DNA from 3 places in the Kitasatospora sp. NPDC057542 genome. Region 1 is predicted to be linked to each of the others. Evidence: riboswitches for the same ligand, from Rfam matches in the RefSeq annotation. Region 1 holds a riboswitch; each other region holds the start of a gene.
The links. A riboswitch is a leader RNA that binds a small molecule or an ion and turns the genes downstream of it on or off. The one in region 1 is predicted to bind cyclic di-AMP.
Positions count from the first base shown of each region.

Region 2: it holds a riboswitch for cyclic di-AMP, as region 1 does, so the genes downstream of both, ACFU7Y_RS01720 (transglycosylase family protein) here and ACFU7Y_RS19105 (NlpC/P60 family protein) in region 1, are expected to answer to the same signal.
Region 3: it holds a riboswitch for cyclic di-AMP, as region 1 does, so the genes downstream of both, ACFU7Y_RS17305 (transglycosylase family protein) here and ACFU7Y_RS19105 (NlpC/P60 family protein) in region 1, are expected to answer to the same signal.

Region 1 covers NZ_JBHVFE010000137.1:3,326-8,199, forward strand. Annotated here, with positions in the region: gene ACFU7Y_RS19095 (hypothetical protein) at 1-576, opposite strand, end outside; gene ACFU7Y_RS19100 (C40 family peptidase) at 669-1,715, opposite strand; gene ACFU7Y_RS19105 (NlpC/P60 family protein) at 1,944-3,068, opposite strand; cyclic di-AMP (ydaO/yuaA leader) riboswitch at 3,079-3,232, opposite strand; gene ACFU7Y_RS19110 (C40 family peptidase) at 3,570-4,607, opposite strand; gene ACFU7Y_RS19115 (NYN domain-containing protein) at 4,806-4,874, opposite strand, start outside.
Region 2 covers NZ_JBHVFE010000006.1:14,645-19,518, forward strand. Annotated here, with positions in the region: gene ACFU7Y_RS01715 (hypothetical protein) at 1-739, shown strand, start outside; cyclic di-AMP (ydaO/yuaA leader) riboswitch at 1,161-1,362, shown strand; gene ACFU7Y_RS01720 (transglycosylase family protein) at 1,349-2,626, shown strand; gene ACFU7Y_RS01725 (hypothetical protein) at 2,904-3,104, shown strand; gene ACFU7Y_RS01730 (LacI family DNA-binding transcriptional regulator) at 3,205-4,224, opposite strand; gene ACFU7Y_RS01735 (alpha-amylase family glycosyl hydrolase) at 4,250-4,874, opposite strand, start outside.
Region 3 covers NZ_JBHVFE010000117.1:1,346-6,219, reverse strand. Annotated here, with positions in the region: gene ACFU7Y_RS17310 (cytochrome P450) at 1-929, shown strand, start outside; cyclic di-AMP (ydaO/yuaA leader) riboswitch at 1,149-1,317, shown strand; gene ACFU7Y_RS17305 (transglycosylase family protein) at 1,323-2,228, shown strand; gene eno (phosphopyruvate hydratase) at 2,563-3,849, shown strand; gene ACFU7Y_RS17295 (septum formation initiator family protein) at 3,991-4,509, shown strand; partial or broken gene ACFU7Y_RS17290 (DUF501 domain-containing protein) at 4,481-4,874, shown strand, end outside.

The DNA.
Region 1 (4,874 bases):
GCCCTCCAGCAGCCGGGCGAACTGCTCCTCGGTGGCGGGCCGCTCCAGCAGCAGCCGCCCCGGCCAGGCGCCGCCCCAGACCTCGGTGACGGCGGGCACCGCCCGGTCCCCCACCGCGACCAGCTCGGCCGGGTCGGGGCCGGCGGCCGGCCCGAGCACCAGGCAGTGCGCGCCCGGCGCCGACCGGAGCGGCCCGAAGTCCCACGGCGCGGGCGGCCCGCCCGCGCTCTCCTCGCGCTCGACCCGCCAGCTGTCCCCCGCCCGGACCAGCTCGATCCGGCGCGGGTACACCACCGGGTACTCGTCGTACCCGGCGATCCGCACCGCCAGGTCGGCGGCGGCGGTCAGCCGCTCCGGCCCGCCGGAGGCGGCGAGCACCAGGTTGCGGTACCCCGCCTCGGCCACCGGCAGCCCGGCCCACGGCGGCGCCGAGCGCGCCCGCTCCGCGAGCGCGGCGGCCACCTCGCCGTGCCGGTCCGCCGACCGCGCCGGGCGTACCTCCGGGGCGGCCGGCTGCAGCGACAGCTGGGCCACTCCGCCGGCCGCGAGCAGCAGCGCACCCCGCCGGGACAGCACGCGGCGGGGACGGGGCCGGGGCCGGGCTGTCTCGGCGGGGTCGGCGGGGCCGGCAGGGTCGGTGGCGCCGGCGGGGCCGGACGGCAGGGCGCTCAGAGCCGGACCACCCCGGAGACCGGCATGGCGGTGACGCTCTCGTAGCGGACCTTGGCGCCCGGGCGGGGTGCGTGCACGATCACGCCTCCACCGGCGTACATGCCGACGTGGTGCATGTCCCGGTAGAAGATCACCAGGTCTCCCGGTCGCGCTTCGGACAGGCTGATCCGCTGCCCGGCGTACGCCTGGGCCTGCGAGGTGCGCGGCAGGGTCACTCCGGCCTGCCGCCAGCTGTAGTACATCAGACCGGAGCAGTCGAACGCGTGCGGCCCGGTGGCCCCGTAGACGTACGGGGAGCCGATCATCCGCACCGCGGCCGCCAGCGCGGCGGCCCCGCGCTCGGAGGCGGGCGGGGCGGTGCCGAGGTCCAGCCGGTCGGTGCCCCGGGTGGCGCGCTGCTCGGCGTCCCGGGCGTCCTGGGCCGTCATCCGGGCCCGCTCGGTGGCGTCCAGGCCGTTCAACAGCTTCTGCGCCTTGGCCAGCCGCTGCTGGATCTGCTGCTTGCTGTCGGCGAGCGAGCGGCGGGTCCGGTCGAGCTCGGCGAGCTTGCCGGCCGCCTCGGTGCGGCGCTGGTCGAGCCGGCGCTGCCGGGTGACCAGTTCGTGCAGAGTCTCCTGCTGGCGCACGGCGGCCTGGCCCAGGGTGCGGGCGCGGGCCAGGTAGCCCTCCGGGTCGGGCGAGAGGATCAGCTGGGCGGTCTGGGTCATCCCGCCGCCGCGGTACTCGGCCCCGGCCACCGTCGCCAGGTCGCCGCGCAGCTCGTTGAGCTGGTTCTGGGCGACGGCGATCTCGCCCTGGAGGATCGTGGTCTCGCCCTGGAGCCGCCGCTGGGCCTCCTGCGCCGCGTTGGCCTTCTCGGAAGCCTGCTCGGCCTCGTCGTACAGCTGTTCCACCTGTGCCGTGACGTCCTGACGGTCGGACGGGTCCGGGCTGCCGGGGGCGGCCTGGGCGCTGCCTCCGGTGGCCACGCCCAGCGCGGTGGCGGCGGCCGCGGTCAGCACCAGCGCCCGGGTGAGCAGTTGGGAACGGCGGTGCACGGGCATGGCGGCAGCGGCTCCAATCCTGCGGTGCGACCCCCGCCGCCGCACCACGACGGGCGGCCGTCGAGCGGGAGTCCGGTGGCAGACGTTAGCGAGTTCGGGCAAGCGAGTCCAAACCCCCACCAACCCGAATATTCGACCTCTAATCGGACATCAGATCGACCCCGCCGGAAAAGCCGCAGGCCCGGCCTTCCGTGGGGAAGACCGGGCCTGGAAGCGTCCGCGCGGGGATCAGACCCGCACGATGGAGGTCAGCGGCATGTTGGTGACCGCCTCGTAGCGCACCGACGCACCCGGCTTGGGCGCGTGCAGCACCTGGCCGTTGCCCGCGTAGATGCCGACGTGGTGGGCGTCGCTGTAGAAGATCAGCAGGTCGCCGGGCTGGGCCTGGGAGATGTCCGAACCGATCCGGGTGCCGGCCGAGGCCTGCGCCTGCGAGGTACGCGGCAGCGACACGCCGGCCTGGTTGAACGCCCAGACCATCAGGCCGGAGCAGTCGAAGGAGCCCGGGCCGGTGGCACCCCAGACGTACGGGCTGCCGACCTTGGACGCGGCGGCCGAGAGCGCGGCGGCACCGCGCGAGCTGCCGGCGGCCACCTTCACCGGAGCGGTGGTCGTGCCGCTCGCGAGGTCGCCGCGGCTGTTGTCGCGCGAGGCGCGGTCGGCGGCGGCCTTCGCGGCGTCGAGCTTCGCGGACTCCGCCTTCAGCTGGGCCTCGGCGGCGGCCTTCTCCTCGGCCTGCTGGAGCGCCCGGCGCTCCTGGTCGGTCAGTGTGTTGAGCAGGTCCTGGGCCGCCTTCAGCTTGCCCTGGACCTCCTCCTTGGAGGCCTTCAGCTGCTGGGTGGTCGACTCCAGCTCGGCGAGCTTGCCCTGGGCCTCGTTGCGGTCCTGGTCGAGCTTGCGCTGCTGCTCCTGGAGCTCCTTCAGCTGACCCTTCTGGGTGCTGCCGGCCTGGTTCAGCGTGCCGGCCTGGCTGAGGAAGTTGTCCGGGCTGGAGGAGAACATCAGCTGGACGGTCGGGGATATGCCCCCGTTGCGGTACTGCTCGCCGGCGATCTCGGCCAGGCCGCCCTGGAGCTCGGTGACCTGGGCCTGCTGACGGGCCACCTGGTCCTGCAGGCCGGAGACCTGCTTCTCCAGCTCCTGCTGCTTGGCCTGGGCGGCGTTGTAGTTCTCGGTCGCGACCTCGGCCTGCTCGTTGAGCTGGTCGACCTGCTCCTTGACCTGTTCCTTGGTCGGCTGCGGGTCCGCGTGGGCGCCGGACTGCGCGGAGAGGGCGACGGCTGCGGCGGCGACACCGGTCAGGATCGAGACGCGGGCGCGACCGGCGGGCTTGGGACGACGATGGGACGCCACGAAGGCGGACTCCTTCTTCCTACGTCCGCCTACCGGGTGAGCTGACGGGTTCGGGCCGGAAGCATGCCCTACGACGCCTCACGGCCGTTCCACCGGCCGACCTGGCGCCGATTCACCCCGGAGGAACGTGGTTCCCCGGCTCCGCTCCACAGCGCCCCCGAAAACTGGGCTCCCCTGTCGGGCAGTCGCTTCGACCTGCCCCGCTGCCTCGCGAACTCGGCGGTAACCACCGCCGCCACCCTGGCTGGGCGATCGACAGTGCGGTGGTTCGGGGCACGACCCTAGTAACTGAACCGTGATCCGTTCAAATCCTTGTCAGAAAAAAGACGGAAGATTACCCAAGTTCCTTTGTGAAAATGACCGATGGTGACCAGTGGCACACGCAAGGCTGATCGGTTCTCAGCATGCGGCCGCAAAGAGGCCGGAAACCCGAACGCCACCCCCGCACGGAGGTGGCGTTTTTCACAGGCCCCGGAGGAGCCCCTCGGGCATGTCGGTCCGTCAGACCCGGCGGATGGTGTTGATCGACATCGCGTCGGCCTTCATCACCTTCACCACGTCACCGGTGTGCGGCGCGTGGACCACCATGCCGTTGCCGATGTACATCCCGACGTGGTGCATGTCGGCGCCGTAGATCACCAGGTCGCCCGGCTGGGCCTGGTCCAGCGAGGGCACCCGGGTGCCGTAGTGGCCCTGCTCCTGCGAGGTGCGCGGCAGCGAGACGCCGGCCTGCCCGTACGCCCAGACCATCAGGCCCGAGCAGTCGAAGGTGGTCGACCCGGTGGCGCCCCACACGTACGGCGAGCCCTGCTTGCTCATCGCCTTGGACATCGCCACGGCCGCGTAGCCGCTGGCCGGCGGCAGACTGCTGAGGTCGACCCGGTCGCTGCCGCGCGAGGCGCGGTCGTCCTGCGCCTGCTGGGCCCGCAGCGCGGCGCGGTCGGCGGCGCTCAGCGAGTTCAGCAGGTCCTGGGCGGCCTTCAGCTTGGTGTTGACGTCCGCCTTGGCCTGGTTCAGGTCCTTGGTGGTGGTGTCCAGCGAGGCGAGCACGGCGGCCGCCTCGGTCTTCTCCTGGTCCAGCCGGCGCTGCTGGTCCAGCAGCCCCTTGAGCGCCTCGGCCTGGCTGGTGCTGGCCTGCTGGACGGTGGAGGCCTTCTCCAGGTAGCCGGACGGGTCGGAGGAGAGCATCAGCTGGACGGACGGGTCGATGCCGCCGGTGCGGTACTGCTCGCCCGCCACCTCGGCGAGGCCGCCCTGGAGCTGGGTCATCTGCTCCTGGCTGCGGGCCACCTGGTCCTGCAGCTGGTCGGCCTGCTTGCGCAGCTGGTCGGCCCGCTCCTTGGCTCCGTTGTACTTCTCCGCCGCCTGCTCCTGCTCCTCCTGGAGCTGGTCGATCTGCGCCTTGACGTCCGATTTGTTCGGCTGCGGCGCAGCGTGCGCGGCCACCTGGGCGGAGAGGGCGACCGCAGTCGCAGCGGCAGCGGTGAGCACGGAGATCCGCGCGCGGCTCGGCTGCTTGGGACGGCGGTGGGAGGCCAAGGGACCGGCTCCTTCTTTCATCGGACTCACCCGATGGGATGAGGTTCCAGAAAATAGGTTTGACGCCAGACCCTAGTGAAGATCTATCCGTTTTGCCACTCCCCCGAAGGCGTGAACTCCGGTTTCCACACCGACTTCACGAAAGCCGCGCATCGCCTCGGAACCGCGCCTGACCAGGCATCATGCGGCCCGGTGGGTTCAGGGCCGGGCCAGCCGGTTCAGCAGCAGCACCGACGCCACGGGGCGCGCGCCCGCCTTCCGCACGCC
Region 2 (4,874 bases), on a different contig from region 1:
CTACCTCGCCGGCGACGGCACCGAGGGCCCCGGCGGCGAGGACCGCACCGTGGCCGAGCTGCTGACCCTGGCCGCCGAGGCCGGGCTGCCGACGCCCGTCCTGGTGCCGCTGGTGCCCGGCCCACACACCTTCCTGACCGAGCTTCACGCGATCGCCGCCGAGTACGGCGCGCCCGTCACCGACCCGCTGGGCCCGCACCCGCTGCTGGCCGAGGCCGTGCACGTCCGACTGTCCGAGGCCGGGCTGGCCCGGGCCGACCGCGCCCGGCTGTTCGCCATCGCGACCGCCGCGGACGGCGTGGTGCTGACCACCGTCGGCGGCGAGGACGCGGCCGCCGCGGCCGGCATCACCGGTGTGCTGCTGGCCGCCCGACTGGCCGTGCCGGTCGTCGCCGCCGCGCTCGACGTGCCCGGCTCGGTGGCCGCGGCCGTCAACCACCTCAAGGACACCGGCTCGCAGCGCCCGGCGCTGGCCCCGCTGGTGATCGGCCCGGAGGCGGACTCCGAGCTGCTCGCCACCGCCGCCGAGGAGACCGGCTGCCCGTCGGCCGCGCCGCTGGGCGCGTACCCGTCGGTCGGCCAGCTGATCGCCTCTACGTACCTGGCCGCACTGCCCGCGCCGTCCCCGGAGGACCTGGCGCGGGCCGAGGCGGAGGCGGCGGCCGCCGCCGAGGCCGAGGGGGCCGTGGAGGGCACTCGTGGCGCCCACGCGGCCACCGAGGGAGCCTCGGGGCAGTAGTCGACACCGCGCGCCGGTTCGCGCGCACCGAAGGGTCCGGAACGGCTTGCGTTCCGGACCCTTCGCTTTCCCCTTCTTGCCCCGTGCGTCCCGTGCGGGAGCCGAACGGCAACGAAGTGAAATGTCCGTTCTGGTGCTATTTGAAAGGAAATAGGGGGCGCCCGTCCAGGCGCGCGAATCGCGGCCGCTCCCCCACCTGTCCGAGTAAGCCGCTCCGCAATTCGACGCACCGTCACGGCCTTCCTGAGGCGGAGCCAGTTGTGGATTCCCGCAATAGCGTTGCGCACAAATGATCATTTGCGATCATGACTGGCTGCAATTTTGGCAGTTTCGACTAAACCGTGATGTACATCACAGCCATTTGCAGTTTGAACTTAAGTCTGATTAACGTGCTCCCCGTTCGTAACCACACGAACCCGGTTCATCCGCAACGCCGAGTCCTGCCGTCGGATGTCCTGGCAGCGCGAAAACGCACCACGGCAGGAGCGGGGGACCCACAGGTAAGTCGCCCCGGGCCGGTCTCCGGAACGGTCCAGGGCTAGGGGTGAAGCCGCGCCCACCGCGCGGCCGGGCAACTCCAGCCCGAATCCGACAGCTCACCTCGCAGGCGTGGGAGAGGACCGCGTCTTCATGCTGCCCACCAACGGCACTCGCCTGTCCAGCCGCACCCACCGCGTGATCGCCGCCCTCGGCGTCGCGGGCGTCGGCCTCACCGTCCCCTGCCTCACCTCCGGCGCCGCCTCCGCCGCCTCCGTCGCCACCTGGGACAAGGTCGCCCAGTGCGAGAGCGGCGGCAACTGGAGCATCAACACCGGCAACGGCTTCTACGGTGGCCTCCAGTTCACCTCCAGCACCTGGTCCGCCTTCGGTGGCACGACCTACGCGGCACGCGCCGACCTAGCCACCAAGGACCAGCAGATCGCCGTCGCCGAGAAGGTCCTCGCCTCGCAGGGCCCCGGCGCCTGGCCGGTGTGCTCCGTCCAGGCCGGCCTCACCAAGGGCGGCGCCGCCGCCTCGGTCGACACCTCGGCGGGCTCCACCGCCGGTTCGTCCGCCGCCAAGCCCGTCCAGCAGAACGTCAAGCCGGCCGCTCCGGCCGCGAAGCCCGCCGCCAAGCCCGCGCAGCCCCAGACCCCGGCCGCCAAGCCCGCCGCGCCCGCCGCGCCCGTCCAGGGCGGGGACTACACCGTGGTCGAGGGCGACTGGCTGTCCTCGATCGCCGACCAGCACAACGTGCAGGGCGGCTGGCAGCGGCTGTACGAGCTGAACCGCGGCACCCTGACCGAGGGCCCGGACAGCATCTACCCGGGCCAGCACCTGTCCCTCGGCGGCAACGGCCAGGCCGGCCGGTCCTCCACCGCCGGCTCGGACTTCACCTGGTTCGACCGCTCGCAGAAGTCCGGTCAGTCCGCGAACGGAGGTGCGGTGAACGCCCGGCCGACCGCGCAGACCCAGACCCAGGCGCAGGCCCCGGCCGCCAAGCCGGCCGCCAAGCCCGCTCCGCAGACCCAGGCCCCCGCCGCCACCAGCGGCATGGCCGCCGCGATCTCCTTCGCCGAGTCGAAGGTCGGTCAGGCGTACGTCTACGGCGGCACCGGCAACGGCGGCTGGGACTGCTCCGGTCTGACCCAAGCCGCACTGCGCGCCGCGGGCATCTCCATCCCGCGCGTCGCCGCCGACCAGGCCGCCGCCAGCACCCACGTCTCGCTGGACAGCCTCCAGCCTGGCGACCTGCTCTTCTGGTCCAACAACGGCAAGGACTCCGGCGTCTACCACGTCGCGATCTACGTCGGCAACGGCAAGTACGTCGAGGCCGCAAACCCGAGCTCGGGCGTCCGTGAGCAGAGCATCGCCAACTGGGCCCCGGACTTCGCCGGCCGGGTCTGAGGACGGCGCAACGGCGGGCGGGCAACCGGTGACAGCCGACGGATAACGAAGAACAGATAACAGATTTCAACATCTGTCATCTGTCACCTGTTACCCGCCGGTCGTCATCCGCACGCTGACCACCCACCACCCCCGGGGAGAGTCTGGTCGCTCCTCTCCGGGGGTTCCGGCGTTCCCGCCGACGGTTCGGGGTCCCCCTCCGGCGGTTCCGCCATATCCCGTGGTGGATCCCCGCCCCAACGGGCATGCTGCTGCTCTGCACCCGAGGAGGAGTCACATGGCCCAGGTCACCGTCACCCTCGACGCGAACCTCGCGATCGACGCGATGATGCTCTCCGGTACCAAGAACCCCCAGGACGCCGTCGAACTGGTCCTGCGCGACTACCTGGCCCGCGGCCGCCGCACCGAGACCCGTACCGGCGAGGCCGCCGACGGACACCGTCTGACCGTCGACCGCCCCACCACCCAGGAGGGCTGACCGCCTGAGGGCCCGCGACGGCCGACCGCGCGCACGCCGAACGGGCCCCGGAGAGCAACCGCCCTCCGGGGCCCGTTCGTTCGACCGTGGCGGCCGGGGCTCAGCGCGCGCAGGCCCCGGTGGACCCGCGCATCACCAGCTCCGGCTGGAACATGAACTCACCGCGCTGGGCCGCGTTTCCGCCGACCTCCTCCAGCAGCGCGTCCACCGCCGCCGTGGCCATCGCCTCGACCGGCTGGCGGATCGTGGTCAACGGCGGCTCGGTGAAGGCGATCAGCGGCGAGTCGTCGAAGCCGACCACCGACACGTCCTGCGGCACCGACAGCCCGCGCTGCCGCACCGCCCGGATCGCCCCGAGCGCCATCATGTCGCTCCCGCAGACGATCGCCGTGCAGCCCTTGTCGAGCAGCGCGCCGGCCGCCGCGTGCCCGCCCTCCACGCTGAACAGCGTGTGGTGGACGAGGTTCTCGGCCTCCTCCCGGGTGCGTCCGAGCACCTCGCACATCGCCGCCGTGAAGCCCTCGATCTTGCGCAGCACCGGCACGTACCGGCGCTGACCGACGGCCAGCCCGATCCGCTCGTGCCCGAGTTCGGCCAGGTGCTGGACGGCCATCCACATCGCGGCCCGGTCGTCCGGCGAGATGAACGGCGCGTCGATCTTCTCGCTGTAGCCGTTGATCAGCACGAACGGCACCCCGCGCCCGGCCAGCCGGGCGTAGCGGTCGTGGTCGGCGGTGCTGTCGGCGTGCAACCCGGAGACGAAGACGATGCCCGCCACTCCCCGGTCCACCAGCATCTCCACCAGTTCGTCCTCGGTGGACCCGCCCGGCGTCTGGGTGCACAGCACCGGGGTGTAGCCGTGCCGGCTGAGCACCTGCTCGATCACCTGGGCCAGCGCGGGGAAGATCGGGTTGCTCAGCTCCGGCGTGATCAGTCCGATCAGCCCGGCGCTGCGCTGGCGAAGGCGGGTCGGCCGCTCGTACCCGAGCACGTCGAGCGCCGCCAGCACGGTCTGCCGGGTGGCGGCGGAAACGTTCGCCTTGCCGTTGAGCACGCGGGAGACGGTGGCTTCACTGACCCCCGCCTGCGCCGCGATGTCTGAGAGTCGCGCCGTAGTCACGGTCCCAGAGCCTATTCCAACCACGTCAGACCGCCCACCAGCCGGTGCTGTTCGGAGCCAGCACCGTCTCGCCACCGTCCACCACGAGGTCCGCCGAGGCCAGCAACAGCGTGCCCGGGGCCGCGATCCGCACCGGCTCGCCGGTGGTGTTCACGGTGCAGACGAAGGCGCCGCGACGGAAAGCCAGGGTGCCCTCGGGGCTCTCCAGCCACTCGACGCCAGTGCCGGCGCCGAGGTCGGACTGCGCCCGGCGGACGGCCAGCGCGCTGCGGTAGAGCTCCAGGGTGGACGTCGGGTCGCCGGTCTGCGCCTCGACGCTCAGCTCGGCCCACTCGGTCGGCTGCGGCAGCCAGGACGGCCCGCCGGCCACCGGTCCGAAGCCGTACGGGGCCTCGGTGCCGGACCACGGGATCGGGACGCGGCAGCCGTCGCGGTAGCCGTCCTGGCCGGCCTGGCGGAAGAAGGACGGGTCCTGGCGGACCTCGTCGGGCAGGTCGGTGACGTCCGGCAGGCCGAGCTCCTCGCCCTGGTAGACGTACGCCGAGCCGGGCAGCGCGAGCATCAGCAGGGTGGCGGCGCGGGCGCGGCGCAGGCCGAGTTCGCGGTCGCCGGGAGTGCGGATCTGGGTGCCGAGGCCGGGCTCGTTGGCG
Region 3 (4,874 bases), on a different contig from region 1:
CGCGGGTGCAGCAGCTCACCGACCGGCTGATCGACGGCTTCGCGCAGCGCGGTTCGGCGGACCTGATCCACGAGTTCGCCTTCCCGCTCCCCATCTACGCGATCTGCGACATGCTGGGCGTGCCGGCCGAGGACCAGGACGATCTGCGGGACTGGGCGGGCATGATGATCCGCCACCACGGCGGGCAGCGCGGCGGCGTGGGCCGGGCGGTCAAGCGCATCCGCGCCTACCTGGTGGACCTCATCCACCGCAAGCGGGCCGACCTCGGTGACGACCTGATCTCCGGCCTGATCCGGGCCAGCGACCACGGCGAGCACCTGACGGAGAACGAGGCCGCCGCCATGTGCTTCGTGTTGATCTTCGCGGGGTTCGAAACCACCATCAACCTGATCGGCAACGGCACCTACGCGCTGCTGCGCAATCCGGAGCAGCGCCGGTTGCTGCAGGAGTCGGTGGCGCGCGGGGAGACCGCACTGCTGGAGACCGGGATCGAGGAACTCCTGCGCTACGACGGGCCGGTGGAGCTGGCGACCTGGCGGTTCGCGACCCGGCCGCTGACCATCGGCGGGGTGGACATCCCGGTCGGCGACCCGGTGCTGGTGGTGCTGGCGGCGGCGGACCGCGACCCGGCGCGGTTCGCGGCCGAGAACACCCTCGACCTGGCCCGGGCCGACAACCCCCACCTGGGGTTCGGGCACGGCATCCACTACTGCATCGGCGCCCCGCTGGCCCGGATGGAAGGGCGCGCCGCGCTGGCCACGCTGCTTTCCCGGCTGCCCGATCTGCGGCTCGCGGAAAGCCCGGAGAACCTGCGCTGGCGCGGCGGTCTGATCATGCGTGGGCTGCGCGAACTCCCGGTGGAATTCAGCCCGGAGGGCCGCTCCCCGCACGCGCCTCCGCATGCCCCTTCCGCGCCCTCGGCGCGCTGAGGTCACGCGACGGACGTCGCCGATCGCCTACCGGCGAGGGTGTGAACGCCCATCAATCCGGACATAACGCCGCCGTTGGTAGGCGATCGGACACGGGCCGTAATTCTCGTGTGATATCGACGATATGAGCTTGTGATTAGTCTGATGATCTGTCTACTCTCCCTGGAGTTCGCAGCTGCGGACCTCGTACGCGGAACGCCGAATCCTGCCCGCCGCGCCACGGGAAACCGACCAGAACCCTGGGCAGGGGCGGGGGAACCAGGTTTGTTGCCGTCTCCCCACGGCTTGGGGTGAAGCCGCCCGAGCGGAATCGTTTCCGCGTACGGCGGCCGGGCCACCTCCCGGTCCGAACCCGACAGCTCACCTCGCAGGCGTGCGGAGAGGGACCTCTTCATGCTGTTCGTTGGAACTGGCCGTCACCGTCGTCGCACCCAGGCCGAGAAGGCCATCGCCGTCGCCGGTGTGGCCGGCGTCGGACTCGCGATGCCGCTCCTCACCGCCACCGGCGCCTCCGCGGCCCCGGCCTCCACCTGGGACTCCGTCGCCCAGTGCGAGAGCGGCGGCAACTGGAGCATCAACACCGGCAACGGCTTCTACGGCGGCCTCCAGTTCACCTCCAGCACCTGGAAGGCGTACGGCGGCACCGCCTACGCGCCGCAGGCCAACCAGGCCAGCAAGGCCCAGCAGATCTCGGTCGCCGAGAAGGTGCTGGCCTCGCAGGGTCCGGGCGCCTGGCCGGTCTGCTCCCAGAAGGCCGGTCTGACCAAGGGCGGTGCCCCGGCCGTGGTCGACACCTCCTCGGACGCCAAGGCGCAGTCCGCCCCCAAGCAGCAGACCCCGAAGCCCGCCGTCAAGCCGGCCGAGAAGCCGGTCGCGCAGAAGCAGGCCGCCCAGAAGCCGGTGCAGAAGCCCGCCGCGCAGCCGGTCCAGCAGGCCGCCCCGCAGCAGCAGGCGCAGCCGCAGACCCCGGGCTTCTCCGGCAAGGCCGGCTGGGACGCCGACGCCAAGGTGTACTGGTACCAGAACAACGGTGCCTGGTACTGGACCAGCCACCAGAGCGTCTACCAGCAGTACGCCGGCCAGGCCGCCGCCCAGCCGCAGTACGCCCCGCACGCCGCGCAGCCGGCCCCGCAGGCCGCCGGCCACGACTACACGGTCCGCGCGGGTGACACCCTGTCGACCATCGCCGCCGCCCAGGGCGTGTCCGGCGGTTGGAGCGCGCTGTACGAGCAGAACCACGCCACCGTCGGCGGCGACCCGAACCTGATCCTGCCCGGCCAGGTGCTGCACCTCGGCTGAGCCGTCGCGGCCGGCGCCGGGCCGTCGTGCCCGACGCCGGTCCGTCATGTCCGGCGCCGGGCCGTCGCACGCGGAGCCGACGCCGTTGCGTCCCGACGTCCGAAGGGGGCCGGTCCTACCGGTCCCCTTCGTCCGCATTCGCCCGCTCCGGTGGGACAAGCTGGGGCAAGCAGGTGAACTACCGGCGGGTAGTGGGGCCACACGCTGAGACGGGACCGAGGTCGGCGTGGCCCCGGGAGCCCGGGCGGTTAGGCTCTGGTCGTAACGACTCCGCAATCGTCCTGCTGACAGCACCACCGTCAGACCGGACCCTGCTTCCGCAAGGAGATGCCTCGTGCCGTCCATCGATGTCGTCGTAGCCCGTGAGATCCTCGACTCGCGCGGCAACCCCACGGTCGAGGTCGAGGTCGGCCTCGACGACGGCAGCACGGGTCGTGCCGCTGTCCCGTCGGGTGCCTCCACCGGTGCCTTCGAGGCGCTGGAGCTGCGTGACGGTGACAAGAACCGCTACTTCGGCAAGGGCGTCGAGAAGGCCGTCCTGGCCGTCATCGAGCAGATCGGCCCGGAGCTGGTCGGCTACGACGCCACCGAGCAGCGCCTGATCGACCAGGCCATGCTGGACCTGGACGCCACCCCGGACAAGTCCTCGCTCGGCGCCAACGCCATCCTGGGCGTCTCGCTGGCCGTCGCGCACGCCGCCTCCGAGGCCAGCGACCTGCCGCTGTTCCGCTACCTGGGCGGCCCGAACGCGCACGTCCTGCCGGTCCCGATGATGAACATCCTCAACGGCGGTTCGCACGCGGACTCCAACGTCGACATCCAGGAGTTCATGATCGCCCCGATCGGCGCGGAGTCCTTCTCCGAGGCCGTCCGCTGGGGCGTCGAGGTCTACCACACGCTCAAGGGCGTGCTGAAGGAGCGCGGCCTGTCCACCGGTCTGGGCGACGAGGGCGGCTTCGCCCCGAACCTGGACTCCAACCGCGAGGCCCTGGACCTCATCGTCGAGGCCATCCAGAAGGCCGGCTACGTGCCCGGCCGTGACGTCGCGCTGGCCCTGGACGTCGCCTCCTCCGAGTTCTACGAGGACGGTGCCTACCAGTTCGAGGGCAAGGCGCTCACCTCCGCCGAGCTCATCGAGTACTACGCCGGGCTGGTCGCCGCCTACCCGCTGGTCTCCATCGAGGACCCGCTGGACGAGTCGGACTGGGACGGCTGGAAGGCCATGACCGAGAAGCTGGGCGACAAGGTCCAGCTGGTCGGCGACGACCTGTTCGTCACCAACCCGGCCCGCCTGGCCCGCGGCATCGAGACCGGCACCGCCAACGCGCTGCTGGTGAAGGTGAACCAGATCGGTTCGCTGACCGAGACCCTGGACGCCGTCGAGCTGGCCCAGCGCAACGGCTACCGCTGCATGATGTCGCACCGCTCCGGCGAGACCGAGGACGTCACCATCGCCGACCTGGCCGTCGCCACCAACTGCGGCCAGATCAAGACCGGTGCCCCGGCCCGCTCCGAGCGCGTCGCCAAGTACAACCAGCTGCTGCGCATCGAGGAGATCCTCGACGACGCCGCCGAGTACGCCGGCCGCGGCGCCTTCCCGCGCTTCCGCTCCGCGGAGTGATCAGCACCGCCACGCGGACTGTCGAGCACGGCAAGCACGAGGGCCGGGCGTTCCCGGTAGCGCACGCCTGACCGGTGCCCCGCCGTTCACCCCGTAGGGTGGACGGCGGGGCACCGTCGCGACCAGGAGGGGATACGGGAGATGGCTGGCTGGAGGATCCCGGGCTTGGCGGCCCGGCCCCGGTTCACGAGCCGGGCGACCGTCCTCGTCCTGGTGCTCTGCTCGCTGGTGGCGATCCTCGCCTACCCGACGCGGCAGTTCATCTCCCAGCGCGCCGAGATCTCCGCCCAGCGGGCGAAGGCCGACCACGCGCGCCAGCAGGTCGAGCAGCTGCGCCGGGAGAAGGCCCGCTGGCAGGACCCGGAGTACGTCAAGGCGCAGGCCCGCGCCCGGCTGCACTACGCGGTGCCGGGGGAGACCCCGTACATCGCGGTGGATCCGGCCGGTCAGTCCTCCGCCCAGCCCTCCTCGTCCGCGGCCGGTGCCGCCTCTTCCCAGAACGCAGCTCCCGGAAGCGCCGGCGAGGCGAAGGCCGCCAAGCCCTGGTACGTCGGCATCTGGGACTCGGTGGACGCCGCCGACACCGCTGCGGCGGCCCCCGCCACCCCCCTTCCGCTCCCACCGTCCCCCGTTGGAGACACCTCCCCCCATGACCACTGAGAACCACCCCACCGTCTCCGACGCCGACGTCGCGGCCATCGCCGCCCAGCTCGGCCGGGTGCCGCGCGGCCTGCGCGGCGTGGCGCACCGCTGCCCCTGCGGCAACCCGGACGTCGTGGAGACGGCGCCCCGGCTGCCGGACGGCACGCCGTTCCCCACGCTCTACTACCTGACCTGCCCCAAGGCCGCCTCGCTGATCGGCACCCTGGAGGCGGAGGGCGTGATGAAGGAGCAGAGCGCCCGGCTCGCCGAGGACCCGGAGCTGGCCGCCGCCTACCAGAAGGCGCACGAGGACTACATCGCCCGGCGCGACGCGATCGAGGTGCTGGAGGGCTTCCCGAGCGCGGGCGGCATGCCGGACCGGG